One region of the Vibrio tarriae genome, then DNA from elsewhere that is predicted to be linked to it. Evidence: riboswitches for the same ligand, from Rfam matches in the RefSeq annotation. Region 1 holds a riboswitch; each other region holds the start of a gene.

Region 1 (4,877 bases):
TCAATTTGAAAAATCGAAGCCGAGAGATCCCGAATTACTTAAACAAGTCACCAATCCCTTAGTGTGGCAAGATCGATTCGATTGGGACATCTACAGCACCTACCTAGAACTCGGACTGTATGAACAAAAAGCAGAACTGATCCAACCGTATGTGGATTGGTCATTACAGGTGATTCAACACAAGCCACGCCCAGCCTTCTATACCAACCTGATTTTGGCCTACCAAGGCTTGGGAGATACGAGTCGCGCCCAGCAAATTCGTACTGAAGCGGAATTTCTGTTCCCCAATCAGGATTTCAGTACCGTCCAATACCAAGCGCCCGCAAAGGCAACAAGCACCACATCCGGCGCAGAACAAGCCCCCTCAGCGGCAACACCTTAATCTCAGATCGAATCAGGGTGGCCTAAGCCACCCTGATTTCTACTTCACTCCGCTTTGCATTAACGCAGCGACTCTTCGAGCGCTCGCAAACACAGCGCGATATTTTCTGAACGCGCGCCATAGCCCATAACCCCAATGCGCCACGCTTTGCCGGCTAATGCCCCAAGCCCCGCGCCAATTTCCAAATTGTATTCATTGAGTAAATGGCTGCGCACTTTGGCTTCATCAATGCCTTCTGGTACATAAATCGCATTCAACTGCGGTAACCGATAGGGCTCTGCCACCACAAATTGAAAGCCGAGTTGCTCTAACCCTTGTTTGAGCTTCTCATGCATCACACGATGGCGCTGCCACGCGTGCTCTAAACCTTCTTGTTGCAAAAGCAGTAACGCTTCGTGCAGCGCGTACAAACTATTAACCGGAGCGGTATGGTGATAACTACGCTTACCTGCGCCACTCCAATAACCTAATACCAAGCTTTGATCCAAGAACCAGCTTTGAATCGGTGTTTTTCGTGATTGAATCTTCTCAATTGCACGAGGTGAAAACGTCAACGGAGCCAATCCCGGCACACAAGAGAGGCATTTTTGGCTGCCAGAATACACCGCATCCAGGTGCCACTCATCCACCAGCAGGGGAACGCCGCCAAGCGACGTCACCGCATCGACAATCGTCAACAAACCATGCTGCTTCGCTAGAGCACCTAACGCTTGCGCGTCACTTAAGGCTCCGGTTGATGTTTCTGCTTGTACAAAAGCCAGTATTTTCGCATCCGGATGCTCATCTATCGCGGCTTGCACTTTTTCAACGCTGACTGGGCAACCCCATTCATCATCAACCACCACAACTTCGGCCCCACAACGCACAGCGTTATCGCGCATCCGCTCACCAAACACCCCATTGCGGCAAACAATCACTTTATCGCCCGGCTCGACGAGGTTAACAAAACAAGCTTCCATACCCGCACTACCCGGCGCAGAAACGGCAATCGTGAATTCGTTTTCAGTTTGGAAGGCATATTTCAAGAGCTGTTTCAGCTCATCCATCATACCGATAAACAGTGGATCAAGATGACCAAGCGTTGGGCGGCTCAGCGCTTGCAGAACTTGAGGGGAAATAGCCGAAGGCCCAGGGCCCATCAAGATCCGATGAGGGGGAATAAAACTGCGAATTGTCATAACGACTCCTTGTTGTGGCGACCAGAACCACTAGCCTAATGCAATTCAGTAGCAGCAACAATTCGACCTATGTCCAGAGTGTTAATCCTTGTCACACTAATGTCATTTTTATTTGCACTTTTAGAACATTTTGTCGTTGACAAGATTTCGCCAACACCGTTCAATGTGTGAGCTATCTAGCAGAAGAGGAGCACTGCCCAGGCAGATGTTTTGTGGAGCCTCAACTCCAATACAGAACATTCAGGGGGAGTAGTGCCGAGGTGAATCAAAGTTGTGGCTTTGGTTTATCGGTTGAACGGGCTGAATCCCTTCAACTGTCATCAGCTCGAATCTGATGAAGAGCTTCTGAGGGAAATCTTTCTATAGTCACTCCTCTATTTTGCTCTATAAAAAACACTCTCTTCACAACATTGGACGTTGGGTTACCAACAACTCGTTTTTCAGGAAGTCTGGGAGAATTGCCGTGAGCACATTTAACGTCGCCAAATTTGGTGGTACTAGTGTCGCCAACTTTGAAGCCATGAGCCGTTGTTCGGCCATTATCGAAAACAATCCACAAACACGCTTAGTGGTCAGCAGCGCCTGCTCTGGGGTGACCAATTTATTGGTCGAACTCGCCAATGGCGTGGCCTCAGCTGAACGCCGCCAAGCCATTTTGCAACAGTTGGCCGATATCCATTATGTGATTATCGACCAGCTCGCCGATCCGACACGCGTCGAAAAAGAAGTCAAAGCCGTGCTAGATTCTGTGGCCAGTGCTGCAGAAGCGGCGTCATTTCAATCCAGTAAAAAACTGACCGACCATCTCGTCGCCTGTGGTGAGCTCATCTCCACCTACATCCTGGCTCAACTAATGCGTGAGCGTGGTGTCGACGCGGTACGTTTTGATATCCGCGAAGTGCTACGCACTGACGATCATTACGGTCGCGCCGAACCTCAATTGAAAGAAATCGCTCAATTAGCCAAAGAGAAACTGGTACCACTGTGTGAGCAATATGTCGTTGTGACTCAAGGCTTCATCGGCTCTGATGCGCAAGGTAATACCACCACTTTAGGCCGCGGCGGCAGTGATTATTCAGCCGCTTTGATTGCCGAAGCCGTGCAAGCTTGTGGCTTGGAAATTTGGACTGACGTACCGGGGATCTACAGTACCGATCCACGTATCGCGCCAAAAGCAGCGCCGATTCCTGAGATAAGCTTTAGCGAAGCCTCAGAAATGGCCAATTTTGGTGCCAAGATTTTGCATCCATCCACCTTGCTTCCAGCGGTACGCCATGGCATTCCCGTGTTTGTTGGCTCATCAAAAGAACCGGAAAAAGGCGGCACTTGGATCCGTAAACAAGTCGAAAGCGCGCCACTGTATCGCGCACTTGCACTACGCTGTAATCAAACCATGGTGACACTGCGTAGCGCGCAGATGTTCCATGCTTACGGTTTCCTCGCCAAAGTGTTTGAAATTCTCGCCAAGCATAAAATTTCGGTCGATCTCATCACCACATCAGAAATCAGCGTGTCACTGACACTGGATAAAACCGATACTTCAGGCGGTGCACCAGAATTGCCTGAAGCGGTGCGCGCGGAGTTAGAAGAGCTGTGCACGGTCGAAGTTGAATACAACCTGTGTTTGATTGCTCTGATCGGCAACAAGATGAAAGAGAGCCGCGGCTATGCCAAACAAGTATTCAGCGTATTGGAAGATTACAACCTCCGCATGATTTGCTATGGCGCCAGCGCGCATAACCTCTGTTTCTTGCTGCATGAATCTGTCTCTAAGCAAGCGGTGCAGAAGCTGCATAAAGAGCTGTTTGAGCAAGAGTAAAATCAAACTCGCGAGATAAAAACCAGAGGCCACATGATGTGGCCTCTTTTATTGTGGCTGGTGGTCTTACTGATTAAGCATCAAGGTTAGGCGCTAGCCACTTTTCAGCTTCTTCCAAACTCCAACCTTTACGCTCAGCGTAGCTGTGCAGTTGATCTTGTTGGATCTGCGCAACCGCAAAATAGCGAGAATCTGGATGCGAGAAATACCAACCGGATACCGAAGCGCCCGGCCACATCGCATAGCTAGTGGTCAGTGACATACCGATAGTCTCTTCGACATTCAGCATCTGCCACAAAGTCGCTTTCTCGGTATGCTCAGGGCACGCGGGATACCCCGGCGCTGGTCGAATGCCCTGATAACGCTCACGGATCAGTTCATCATTGGAGAGATTTTCATCGCTCGCATAACCCCAAATCTCTTTACGCACTTTTTCATGCAGATATTCCGCAAAGGCTTCCGCCAAACGATCGGCTACCGCTTGGATCATGATCGCATTGTAATCATCACCCTGAGCTTTAAAAGCATCGGCCAACGCTCGCTCACCAATGCCACCAGTTACTGCAAACGCGCCAATCCAATCGCGCTTACCGCTCTCTTTCGGGGCGACGTAATCCGACAAACAGTAGTTGGCCCCTTTCGGTTTCTCAGTCTGCTGACGCAAGTTGTACAGCACATGCGCTACTTGCGTACGTGACTCATCACGGTAAACCTCAATGTCATCGCCCACGCTCGCAGCAGGGAACAGCGCACACATACCACTGGCTTTCAGTAGCCCCTCTCGTTCTACTTTATCAAGCAAAGCATTGGCATCATGGAACAGACGTTGAGCTTCTTCACCGACTTCTTCATGCTCGAATATCGCTGGGTATTTGCCCATCAACGACCAAGTCATAAAGAAAGGCGTCCAGTCGATGTAAGGACGTAGTGTGGCTAACGCAATGTTTTCAAACACATGCACACCCGGTTTCGCAGGAGCGGGCGGCGTGTAATTTGCCCAATCCAGCGCCGCTTTATTAGCACGTGCCTGCTCTAACGTGACTGGGCGCGATTTGGGCGTTTTACGAGCATGCTGATCACGCGTGCGCTCATAATCGAGATCCAAACGTTCGATAAATCCGGGGCGCAGTTCATCAGACAATAATGATGTGCACACCCCTACCGCGCGCGACGCGTTATTCACGTACACCACAGGCGCATGATAATTCTGTTCGATCTTCACCGCAGTATGCGCTTTTGAGGTCGTTGCTCCACCAATCAAGAGTGGCAGCTCAAAGCCTTGTCGCTCCATCTCTTTCGCCACGTGTACCATCTCATCCAAAGACGGCGTGATAAGACCAGAGAGACCGATGATATCGACATTTTGCTCGCGTGCGACTTTGAGGATCTGCTCACAAGGCACCATCACGCCAAGATCAATAATTTCATAATTATTGCACTGCAGTACCACACCAACGATGTTCTTGCCGATGTCGTGCACATCGCCTTTTACGGTCGC
Region 2 (4,877 bases), 830 kb from region 1:
AACGTTTGCTTTTTTTTCCTTTATTGCTGCACTAAAAGGTGCGCGGTAGAATCGGCGCTCCTTTCATCCTTGAACCCAAGTAACCTTTATGAAATTTCCTGGCCAACGCAAATCTAAGCATTATTTTCCGGTTCACGCGCGTGATCCTCTGGTCATTCAAGCGCAAGAAAATAAGAAGATGTCGCGCACCCACATTATCGGTATTGATCAAACCCTAGTGGATATAGAGGCCAAAGTCGATTCAGATTTGATTGAACGTTATGGTTTAAGTAAAGGACACTCATTGGTCATTGATGATCAGGCTGCAGAAGCGTTATACAACGAATTAAAAGAGCAGCGTTTGATTACCAATGAATATGCAGGTGGAACTATAGGGAATACGCTGCATAATTACTCCGTGCTTGCGGATGATCGCTCCACGCTACTGGGTGTGATGAGCCAAGATATTAAAATTGGCAGTTACGGTTATCGCTATCTGTGTAACACTTCTAGCCGCATGGATCTCAACTATTTACAAGGTGTAGAGGGGGCGATTGGCCGCTGCTTTGCCTTGATTACCGAAGATGGTGAACGTACTTTCGCGATCAGCGAAGGTCAAATGAACCAATTACAACCAGACAGTATTCCTGAAAAAATATTTGCTAGTGCTTCTGCATTAGTGATCACGGCTTATTTAGTTCGTTGTAAAGAAGGCGATCCAATGCCGGAAGCAACAATGCGTGCCATTGAATATGCAAAAAAATATGATGTGCCTGTGGTATTAACCCTAGGTACTAAATTTGTTATTCAAGATGATCCGAAATTCTGGCAAGAATTTTTACGTGATCATGTCACTGTGGTGGCAATGAATGAAGATGAAGCATTAGCTTTAACAGGAGAAAGCGATCCGCTGGCAGCCTCAGATAAAGCGTTAGATTGGGTTGATTTAGTACTTTGTACCGCAGGCCCAGTGGGTTTATTTATGGCGGGTTACACCGAAGATTCCGCTAAACGTGAAACCACATTACCGTTATTACCGGGATCGGTCCCAGAATTTAACCGTTATGAATTTAGCCGTCCTGCGCGTAAAGAGAGTTGTATAAATCCTATTCGTGTTTATTCACATATTTCACCGTATATGGGCGGACCAGAGAAGATCAAAAATACCAATGGTGCGGGTGATGCAGCATTATCGGCCTTGTTACACGATATGGCAGCCAATAAATACCACAAAGAAAATGTACCTAACTCAAGTAAGCATCAACATGAGTTTTTAACCTATTCATCTTTTTCTCAAGTGTGTAAATATTCAAACCGCGCGAGTTATGAGGTGTTGGCCCAACATTCTCCACGTCTTTCACGTGGTCTTCCTGAGCGAGAAGATAGCCTTGAAGAGGCTTATTGGGAAAGATAATAAAAAAGGCTCCTTAGGGAGCCTTTTTTATTTTGGGATTTCTAGCAGAATTACAGAGCGAATTCTTCCAGAGATTTACCTTCATCCAGTGCTTTTTGGATCACTGAAGGAGTACGGCCTTGGCCTGTCCAAGTTTTTTCTTCACCGTTGGTGTCGATATACTTGTATTTTGCAGGGCGAGGTGCACGTTTGCCTTTTGCTTTAGTTTTAGTTTCGCCTGATAGCGCAGAAATAAGCGCTTCGAGGTCGATACCATCTTTAGCAATTTGTTCAGCAATTGCGGCTAATTTCGCTTCTTGCTCTGCACGAGCAGCAATTTCTTCTGCTTCTGCTTCTTTACGCTCTTGAACGACGGTAGTTAATTTATCTAACGCTTCTTCAAGTTGCTCAATAGTCAGTTCGCGTGCATAAGCACGTAGGCTACGAATATTTAATAAAGTCTTAGTGATTTCCGACATTACCATTTCCTGTTCACAATTTGGATAACGAGTTAATACTAAACCTAGCTTATTATACTGACAAGTTTTCGCTGCAAATATTAAGTCAAAATAGTAAGAAAGTAAAAATATAAAATGATATTTATTTAATGGATTTACTTTTTAGAATACTGCTGAAGCATATAAAAGCATCTGCAGGAAACTTATCATACAGATAAATAATATTAGTTCTATATATCAAGTATTGTGGTGTTTTTTATGAAATAAGTATCAATGAAATGATTGATTTGTGAGCGGCGGCACTTGTTTTTCGTACAGAAAGCTAGTTGCATTGATATTTTTGTTAAGTAAAATGTATCTCACCTAATGCGAAAAGCAGACTAAATGAGCTAAATGAATTGGCTGATTAGGATGAAGTTTTCGCCGTAGAGGAGCGGTTACGAAGAGTATCCACAATTCGGGTGATGCCAATGAATTATGGAAAAAGGCGTTGTCGCCGAAGTCAACTTGCCCATCAACGCAGTTGGCTGGGGTTACATTCAATAGGTGTAACACTGCCATAGTCTATATTGTTGTTAAACTATGGAGCGCTACTGTAGGGTTGGGTGAAGTGTTCGCTTCCCTTTCGCTTAGTTCAACATAAATTAAGCTGACATGATGTCGCTTGATTTGTCTGCAGTAGATCTCTAACCATTTTTTACTGGTTTTGGAAGATCATGAATTTAATCGATTTTGCTTCTTCGCCATTCTCTGTTTTACCACCTCTGGTGGCATTGAGCTTGGCTATTGTGACTCGCCGTGTACTCCTTTCTCTTGGCGTGGGGATATTTTTAGGTGCTTTACTGCTGGCTGATTATTCTATTGGTCAGTCGTTGCAATATATCGCAACACAAGTCGGTAGCGTGTTTGTCAAAGAGGGCGCGATCAATGCTTGGAATATGAGTATTGTCGGCTTTTTACTGTTACTGGGTATGATGACTGCGCTACTGACGTTGTCGGGCGGCACTCGCGCTTTTGCTCAGTGGGCACAAGTCCGGGTGAAAAGTAAACGTGGCTCTAAATTACTGGCGGCATTTTTAGGCGTATTCATTTTTGTTGACGACTATTTTAACAGCCTCGCTGTCGGTTCAATTTCTCGCCCAGTGACCGATCGTTTTTACGTTTCGCGTGCCAAACTGGCTTACATTCTGGATTCCACTGCTGCGCCTATGTGTGTGGTGATGCCCGCCTCAAGTTGGGGCGCGTATATCATGACCATCATCGGTGGCATTTTAGTTTCGCACGGTATTGAGGAGTATTCCGCATTAGGCGCTTATCTGCGTTTAGTGCCGATGAACTTCTATGCGATCTTTGCGTTGCTGATGGTATTTGCGGTGGTGTGGTTCCAAATGGATATCGGCCAGATGCGCAAGCATGAAATTGCCGCTTCTCAAGGGCGTGGTTTTGATGAAGATCCAAGTACAGACGCACAAGAGGCTCACGAGCTCAATGAAGAGCTTGATATTCGTGAAAGTGAACGCGGTACAGTACTCGATCTCGTGCTGCCGATTGTATTTTTAGTCGTTGCGACGATTGGCGCGATGATTTGGACTGGCACAACTGCATTAGCAGAAAGTGGAAAGTCATTTGATATTTTTGGGGCGTTTGAAAATACCAATGTCGGTACCTCATTGGTGTATGGCGGATTAGTCGGCCTAGCTATCGCATTTGTGACCGTTCTTCGCCAAAAATTGCCGGCGACTGAAATCGTAAAAACCTTGTGGATTGGCGCGAAATCCATGTTTGGTGCGATTCTGATCCTGATTTTTGCATGGACAATTGGTTCTGTGATTGGTGACATGAAGACGGGTGCTTACCTTTCATCGTTAGTGCAAGGGAATATTGATCCACATTGGCTTCCGGTCATTCTGTTCATCTTGTCAGGCGCGATGGCTTTCTCTACCGGCACATCATGGGGCACTTTTGGCATTATGCTGCCGATTGCAGGTGATATGGCGGGCGCTACCGATATCGCACTTATGCTGCCGATGCTCGGTGCGGTGCTTGCCGGTTCCGTATTTGGTGATCACTGCTCGCCAATTTCTGATACCACGATTCTCTCTTCGACGGGAGCACGTTGTCATCATATTGACCACGTTGCGACTCAACTGCCTTACGCGTTGGCGGTTGCGTTAGTGTCAGCGATTGGTTATGTGGTGCTGGGAATTTTTGCTTCACTCGGGCTGGCTTTAGCAGCCGCATCCGTGAGCTTTGTGGTGGTTTGCTTAATTTTTGCAGCTCTGTCAAAAGCCAAAGTGAGCAAACAAGTGTCTGCGTAATTCGCATCGCTATAGAGATAAGAGGCCAGTCGGCCTCTTTTTTTATCGCTACCCTAAATTGCAGCTTTGAGTGGTGGTATGGTTTCTTAAAGCCGTCATAAAAAAATAACCAGAAAAGTGTCAATTTGTGGTTGAAAAAAAAACTTAGCTTAGTTAGTGTGAAGGCAGTTCTCAAACAGACAGAAACCACTAAGTATGCGTAATTTCGTAATGAACATTCATCACCATCATCATCCCTAAGGTGTCTTTCGGGAGATGTACGCATACCCGGGGGACAGGAATCTCCCGGAGTTGAAATCAGAGCCATAAAAAGATTCTAACCCTCGGGAGACCAAACCTCCCGAGGGTTTTTCGTTTTAAGCTTTGGAAAAATTATTAAATTCAACAAATTGCAAAGGAAGAATGACATGCAAACACAACGACTAAGAATCGCGATACAGAAAAAAGGCCGCCTCAGCCAAGAGTGCCAAGAACTGCTGAAAAAATGCGGTGTGAAATTCAACATCATGGGCGAGCGCTTGGTAGTTCATTCACTGAATATGCCGATTGATCTGTTGTTGGTGCGTGACGATGATATTCCAGGGCTGATCATGGATGGGGTGGTGGATTTGGGTTTTGTTGGTGAAAACGTGCTTGAAGAAACACGTTTAGATCGCCTCGCACTCAACCAACGGAACGAATTTATCACTCTACGCCGTATGGATTTTGGTGGTTGCCGTTTGTCGATCG
Region 3 (4,877 bases), on a different replicon from region 1:
ATTATATGCAAGATCAATACAAGCTGATTAAGGAGAACTTGGGGATAGAGGCGGACATCCGCTCTATTAAGAGTGAGCAAGAGTGGAGGCATGCTGTTGAGTATGCCAATCAAGAAAGCTTTGGAGCTATTGTGGTTGGTTTGTATCAAACTCTTGTCAATACTGATGGGCTACATGTTCCACCAGAAAACATTTTGAGTTGGACGAATCAACATTCTCAACTGCCGTTGTTTGGCTTTTGGGATTTCTCCATCGGCAAAGGTAAAGCAGCGGGTGGGGTGGTGTTATTTGGATTAGAACAAGGAAAAATGGCCGCGGAACTGGCGACGCGTATTTTGGATAAACAAGAACCCGCCAAATACATTCCGATCCAGATCAACCGTCAAGGGCGAGGCCTTTATCAGCCAGATGAGTTTGCACGCTGGGGTTTAACGCCGCCGAAAGATTGGACACCTATCGATGAATAAGCGCTGTACTTAGCCTATGAATCCAAGGTGAGTTATAGAAAACAACACCGCCCATAAAGGGCGGTGTGAAAGAGAATTTAAGCTTCAACTGGCTCTTGCTGCCAACGTTTTTGGCGTAGATTAAAGGCGCAAAACAGTACAAACCATACGCTGCTGGCTGCCAAACCTGCCCAAACAGAGTGCAATAAGCCCATTGCCAAATAACCTAGTAATGCCCCCATTGCTGCGCTGATGGCGTAAGGAAGTTGAGTCACCACATGGTCAATATGATGACTACCCGCGCCAGTGGCGGACAAGATACTGGTGCTGGAAATTGGTGAGGCGTGATCGCCAAACACAGCGCCTGCTAATACGGCAGAGAGGGTTGGTAGCATCAGGCTGATGTCTGATGCAGCAGCAATATCACCCGCGAGTGGCAGCATAATGCCGAAGGTGCCCCAACTGGTGCCAGTAGCGAATGCCATTAAACAAGACAGAACAAACACCAACGCGGGTAGCAGTTCAACTGGCAAATTGCCTTGAGTCAGGGACGCGAGATAAATGCCGGTTTGCAGATCACGCACCACACCACCTATCGTCCAAGCAAATAGCAGAATGATGATCGCTGGCATCATCGCCATAACACCTTTTGGTGCGGTGGAGATCCATGTTTGCACCGAAAGTTTTAAGCGCAGTGACAGGACAATCGAGACGGCCAAGCTACACAACGCCGCATAAACCAGTGATTGCGCCACATTGGTATTTTCGAGTGCGCCAATCAAAGAGAAAGCCTCACCGTTAGCGGCTAAGACGGCGTTACCGGTTTGGATCATGAAAATCAAGGTGGTGATGGTCAGTGCTGCGATGGGCAACACCATATCGATCATGGTGCCGCGAGCGGTTTCTCCGCCTTCCATATCTAAGCCCGCAGGGCGGCCTTTGCTTTCGTCCCACAATTTACCTTCACGAGCCCACGCTTCGTGTTGGCGCATGGGGCCAATATCCATCGGCAGGAAAATCACCGCGAGCACCATAAGCAGGGTAAACACTGCGTACAGGTTCATCGGGATCATCTGTACAAATGCTGAAATCGCACTGATTTCCGTCATTTCGTGTGCTGCTAAAATGCCGCCAATGAGAGCGATAATGTAAGCGCCCCAAGAGGAAATCGGCGTAATCACACACACGGGGGCTGCTGTAGAGTCGAGCAAATAGGCGAGTTTCGCGCGCGAGATTTGGAAGCGATCCGTCACCGGGCGGCAAATTGCGCCTACAGACAGGCTATGGAAAAAGTCATCGATGAAAAAGGCAAATACCATTAACCCTGTCAGAGCTTTTGCACTGCGGCGATCTTTACATTTGCGCTCTGCCCACACCGCGAAAGCACGCGTTGCGCCTGAGGCGGTCATTAAGCTTATCAAACCACCCAGCAGCAGCATAAACAGCAGCATATTGATGTTATCGCTGTTGGCTGCACCTTCCGCCCAGAATAAGCCGCTGATCTTTCCAAACAAGTACTGTAGTGTGCTTAGAGGTGAAAAATGGTTAAGCATGACAGCGCCAGCGGCAATGCCAGCGCCTAAAGAGAGTAATACTCGGCGTGTGGTAATCGCGAGCAGCACTGCGAGTAGCGGTGGGATGACCGAGTAAATCGAGTCAGAATAAGGGGCTAAATTCATGGATCTCACATCACCTTTTCAGGTGGAGATCTACCAGCAGGATAAAAAACACATTTCAGCGAAATAACACTTCTTATCCTTCAAGGTAGCGCTCCATAGACAACACACTATGGCAGTCCGGCATTTGTTCAATGCTGGCCCAGCGAACGTTGATGACGCAACGATCACTTCGGCGCTGTACCCTTTAACCAGTCATCATCGGGGTCAACCTACGACTGGCGACTCATGAACAGCGCGCCTCTACTTAAAGGAACTTGTGCCAGTTGGAGAGCTTTGCTCAAAAACTGTGACACGCAACGTATATTACTGCCTTTTCAGGTGACGACAAGATTTAATTTCCCCATTTCTGCAGTGAAATTGATCTCGTCCGGTATATTCGCTAAAGGGTCAGAATTTTCTCTCATCAGATCGCAATAGGCATCTCATCTGAAGGTGGTTGTTTGGTGTAAACGCGTTTGAGCCCCCACAACGCCAGTACCGACATCAGAAGCATGATAATGCCGAGTGGTAGTTGATCGGATGCTGGGAACATGGCGGCGAACAGCGTAGCCAGACCTGCCCCTAAGTTTTGCATTCCACCTAAAATCGCACCGCCAGTCCCTGCGTGATAAGGGAAAGGAGAGAGTGCACCAGTGGTGGCGGCCGGGAATAAAATGCCAGCCCCTAAGAAGTAAATCGTTGCGCCGCCAATTAAGGACCATGCGGTTGTCAGGCCAAGCAAACCGGGCAACATAATCACCAGAGAACCGGTGAGGATGGCGAGCAAACCGATGCGCATGGCGGTTTTTTCACGCCAGTGGCGAGCAATCACGTTAGAGAGCCAAGCGCCCGCCAAATAACCGGGTATGGGTAACACAAACAATAAGCTTACGGTAGTCGCAGGTAGGCCCAATACACCGCCTAATAATACTCCTGCTGCCGCTTCAAACACGGCTAAGCCTGCAAAGGTTGCGACAAGACAGATTAAGTAACCTTGGAAGCGGCGATCTGACAGCACATAATGATAACTGCGCAGTACGGGCTCTTTTTTACGCGCAGCCGCAGGTAGCGTTTCCACCATGCTGGTCATCATGGTAATCACCACGGCAATCGCAAATAGAGACAAGAACAAATAGCTTGAACGCCAGCCAAAACTTTCGGTTAAGTAGCCCCCTAAGACCGGCGCAACCAGAGGTGAGAAAATCAGGCACATACTGATTAAGCTGTTGACTTTATGCAGCTCAGCCCCGTCGAAACAGTCGCGAGAGAGCGTACGAGACATCGCGCCACCACAGCCAATCCCAAGACCTTGTACAAAGCTACCGACCAAAAACCATGAATACTGATGGGCGAACAGCGCAATCAAAGAACCGATAATGTAGATTGCCAATCCAGCAATAATGATCGGTTTGCGACCAATACGATCAGAAAGGGTGCCGTAGACAAATTGCGACAAACCGTATGGGATCAGGTAGCACGCCATCACGGCTTGCAGCGCCGCCGGCGAAACCAAAAACTCTTGCGCCATGTAACCAATAGAAGGCACATACATAGTTTGTGTCGCTTGGCCGACAGCGGCCAGAATAGCGATAAAGAAGGTCAGTTTTGCAACAGAAAGCGAGGCAGACATCGTTATCTCCAGATAAAAACAATATCTTATTAAAATCATCTAATGAAAAAACTTGAGAGAGCTTAGCTCTCGGCGCGAGATGTTATTGCTGTAAGCCTTATCTAGCAAACGATTATTGCTGTTTTGTTCACGATAAATATCTATGATTTGGATTATTTTTTCTAATGATTATTTTGGTTTTATTGTACCTTGAACCCAAACTCAAGTCAGACTATGATAAATGAGAATTAATATCATAAAGATGTTGTAAACATGATGTCACTTGCTGTACCGCTGCTTTTCATGAGCTTGCTTGGATTTAAATTAAAACTCCCTTATGGGTTATTGATTGGATTAATCATACTGACGCTATTGCTAGGCTGGCTTGGTAACATCAGCTTATTACCAGTGTTGGTGGTGCTGTTCTTTATGTCTCCGCTCTTGCTGGCGACAAAGCGAGCGCAATGGCAGAGCATGTTGTTCTGTGTTGGTTGCTTGTTGCCCCAACTGTTGCAATTTGTGATGTTAAATCAGCGATGAGTGGCCGTGTGTTGCAATGTTCACTCTCATCTAAGCTGGTGTTTATTTTACTGAAGAATTAAGGATAGAGTTTTTGCTCTACCCTTAAGAGTCCGCAGGATTCTAGAGTGGAAATTGTGCCATTTCGGTAGCCAAAATCTGTTCTGCAATATAGTGATGGGTTGCCGTCGTTGGATGAGTGACCTCCCAGAATACAAAGCGATCTGAGCCTTGCTTAGCACACTCTGCAGAAAGCGAGTGAGAAAGCAGGTAATCGGCGGCAGAGCTTCGTCGAATATCTAAGCAAGGCGTACTCGCGTGGGCAAACCCATGTTTCTCCGGCTGAGTCGTGATGCTGTCAAACAGTGCATAAGCATCAAACAACGCTACCCGAATACCTTGCATTTGGTAGTAGCGAGCTTGCTCGCGGATAAAGGCATTCATACCGATGATTTTGCTGCGCACCGTATCAATTTGCTCTTGCGTGGTATATTGAAATTGCGGAGCGCGAGTTGCGTCCGGCAAGGTGATCAGAACAAGATTTTTTGCTCCCGCATCAATAAGACGGATCAGTGCTGAACTGTAATCGGCTTTGACATCCGCCAATGAACGGTTGTAGTTCATAAAGTCATTCAGGCCAAACTC

Evidence for each region. Region 1 has a riboswitch for lysine ahead of lysC (lysine-sensitive aspartokinase 3). Riboswitches for the same ligand answer to the same signal wherever they lie in the genome.
Region 2: linked by a shared signal. The riboswitch ahead of CEQ48_RS13105 (Na+/H+ antiporter NhaC family protein) and the one ahead of lysC (lysine-sensitive aspartokinase 3) in region 1 are both predicted to bind lysine.
Region 3: linked by a shared signal. The riboswitch ahead of CEQ48_RS04085 (Na+/H+ antiporter NhaC family protein) and the one ahead of lysC (lysine-sensitive aspartokinase 3) in region 1 are both predicted to bind lysine.

What each region holds. Positions count from the first base shown of each region.
Region 1 covers NZ_CP022353.1:2,462,024-2,466,900, forward strand. Annotated here, with positions in the region: gene CEQ48_RS16985 (PglL family O-oligosaccharyltransferase) at 1-382, shown strand, start outside; gene CEQ48_RS16990 (pyridoxal-phosphate-dependent aminotransferase family protein) at 442-1,560, opposite strand; lysine riboswitch at 1,736-1,913, shown strand; gene lysC (lysine-sensitive aspartokinase 3) at 2,024-3,379, shown strand; gene metH (methionine synthase) at 3,453-4,877, opposite strand, start outside.
Region 2 covers NZ_CP022353.1:1,634,488-1,639,364, reverse strand. Annotated here, with positions in the region: gene CEQ48_RS13115 (inosine/guanosine kinase) at 89-1,393, shown strand; gene CEQ48_RS13110 (H-NS family histone-like protein) at 1,444-1,851, opposite strand; lysine riboswitch at 2,249-2,431, shown strand; gene CEQ48_RS13105 (Na+/H+ antiporter NhaC family protein) at 2,547-4,148, shown strand; His leader region at 4,367-4,500, shown strand; gene hisG (ATP phosphoribosyltransferase) at 4,556-4,877, shown strand, end outside.
Region 3 covers NZ_CP022352.1:793,855-798,731, forward strand. Annotated here, with positions in the region: gene CEQ48_RS04080 (ABC transporter substrate-binding protein) at 1-467, shown strand, start outside; gene CEQ48_RS04085 (Na+/H+ antiporter NhaC family protein) at 545-2,125, opposite strand; lysine riboswitch at 2,204-2,376, opposite strand; gene emrD (multidrug efflux MFS transporter EmrD) at 2,529-3,734, opposite strand; gene CEQ48_RS04095 (hypothetical protein) at 3,987-4,253, shown strand; gene CEQ48_RS04100 (SGNH/GDSL hydrolase family protein) at 4,356-4,877, opposite strand, start outside.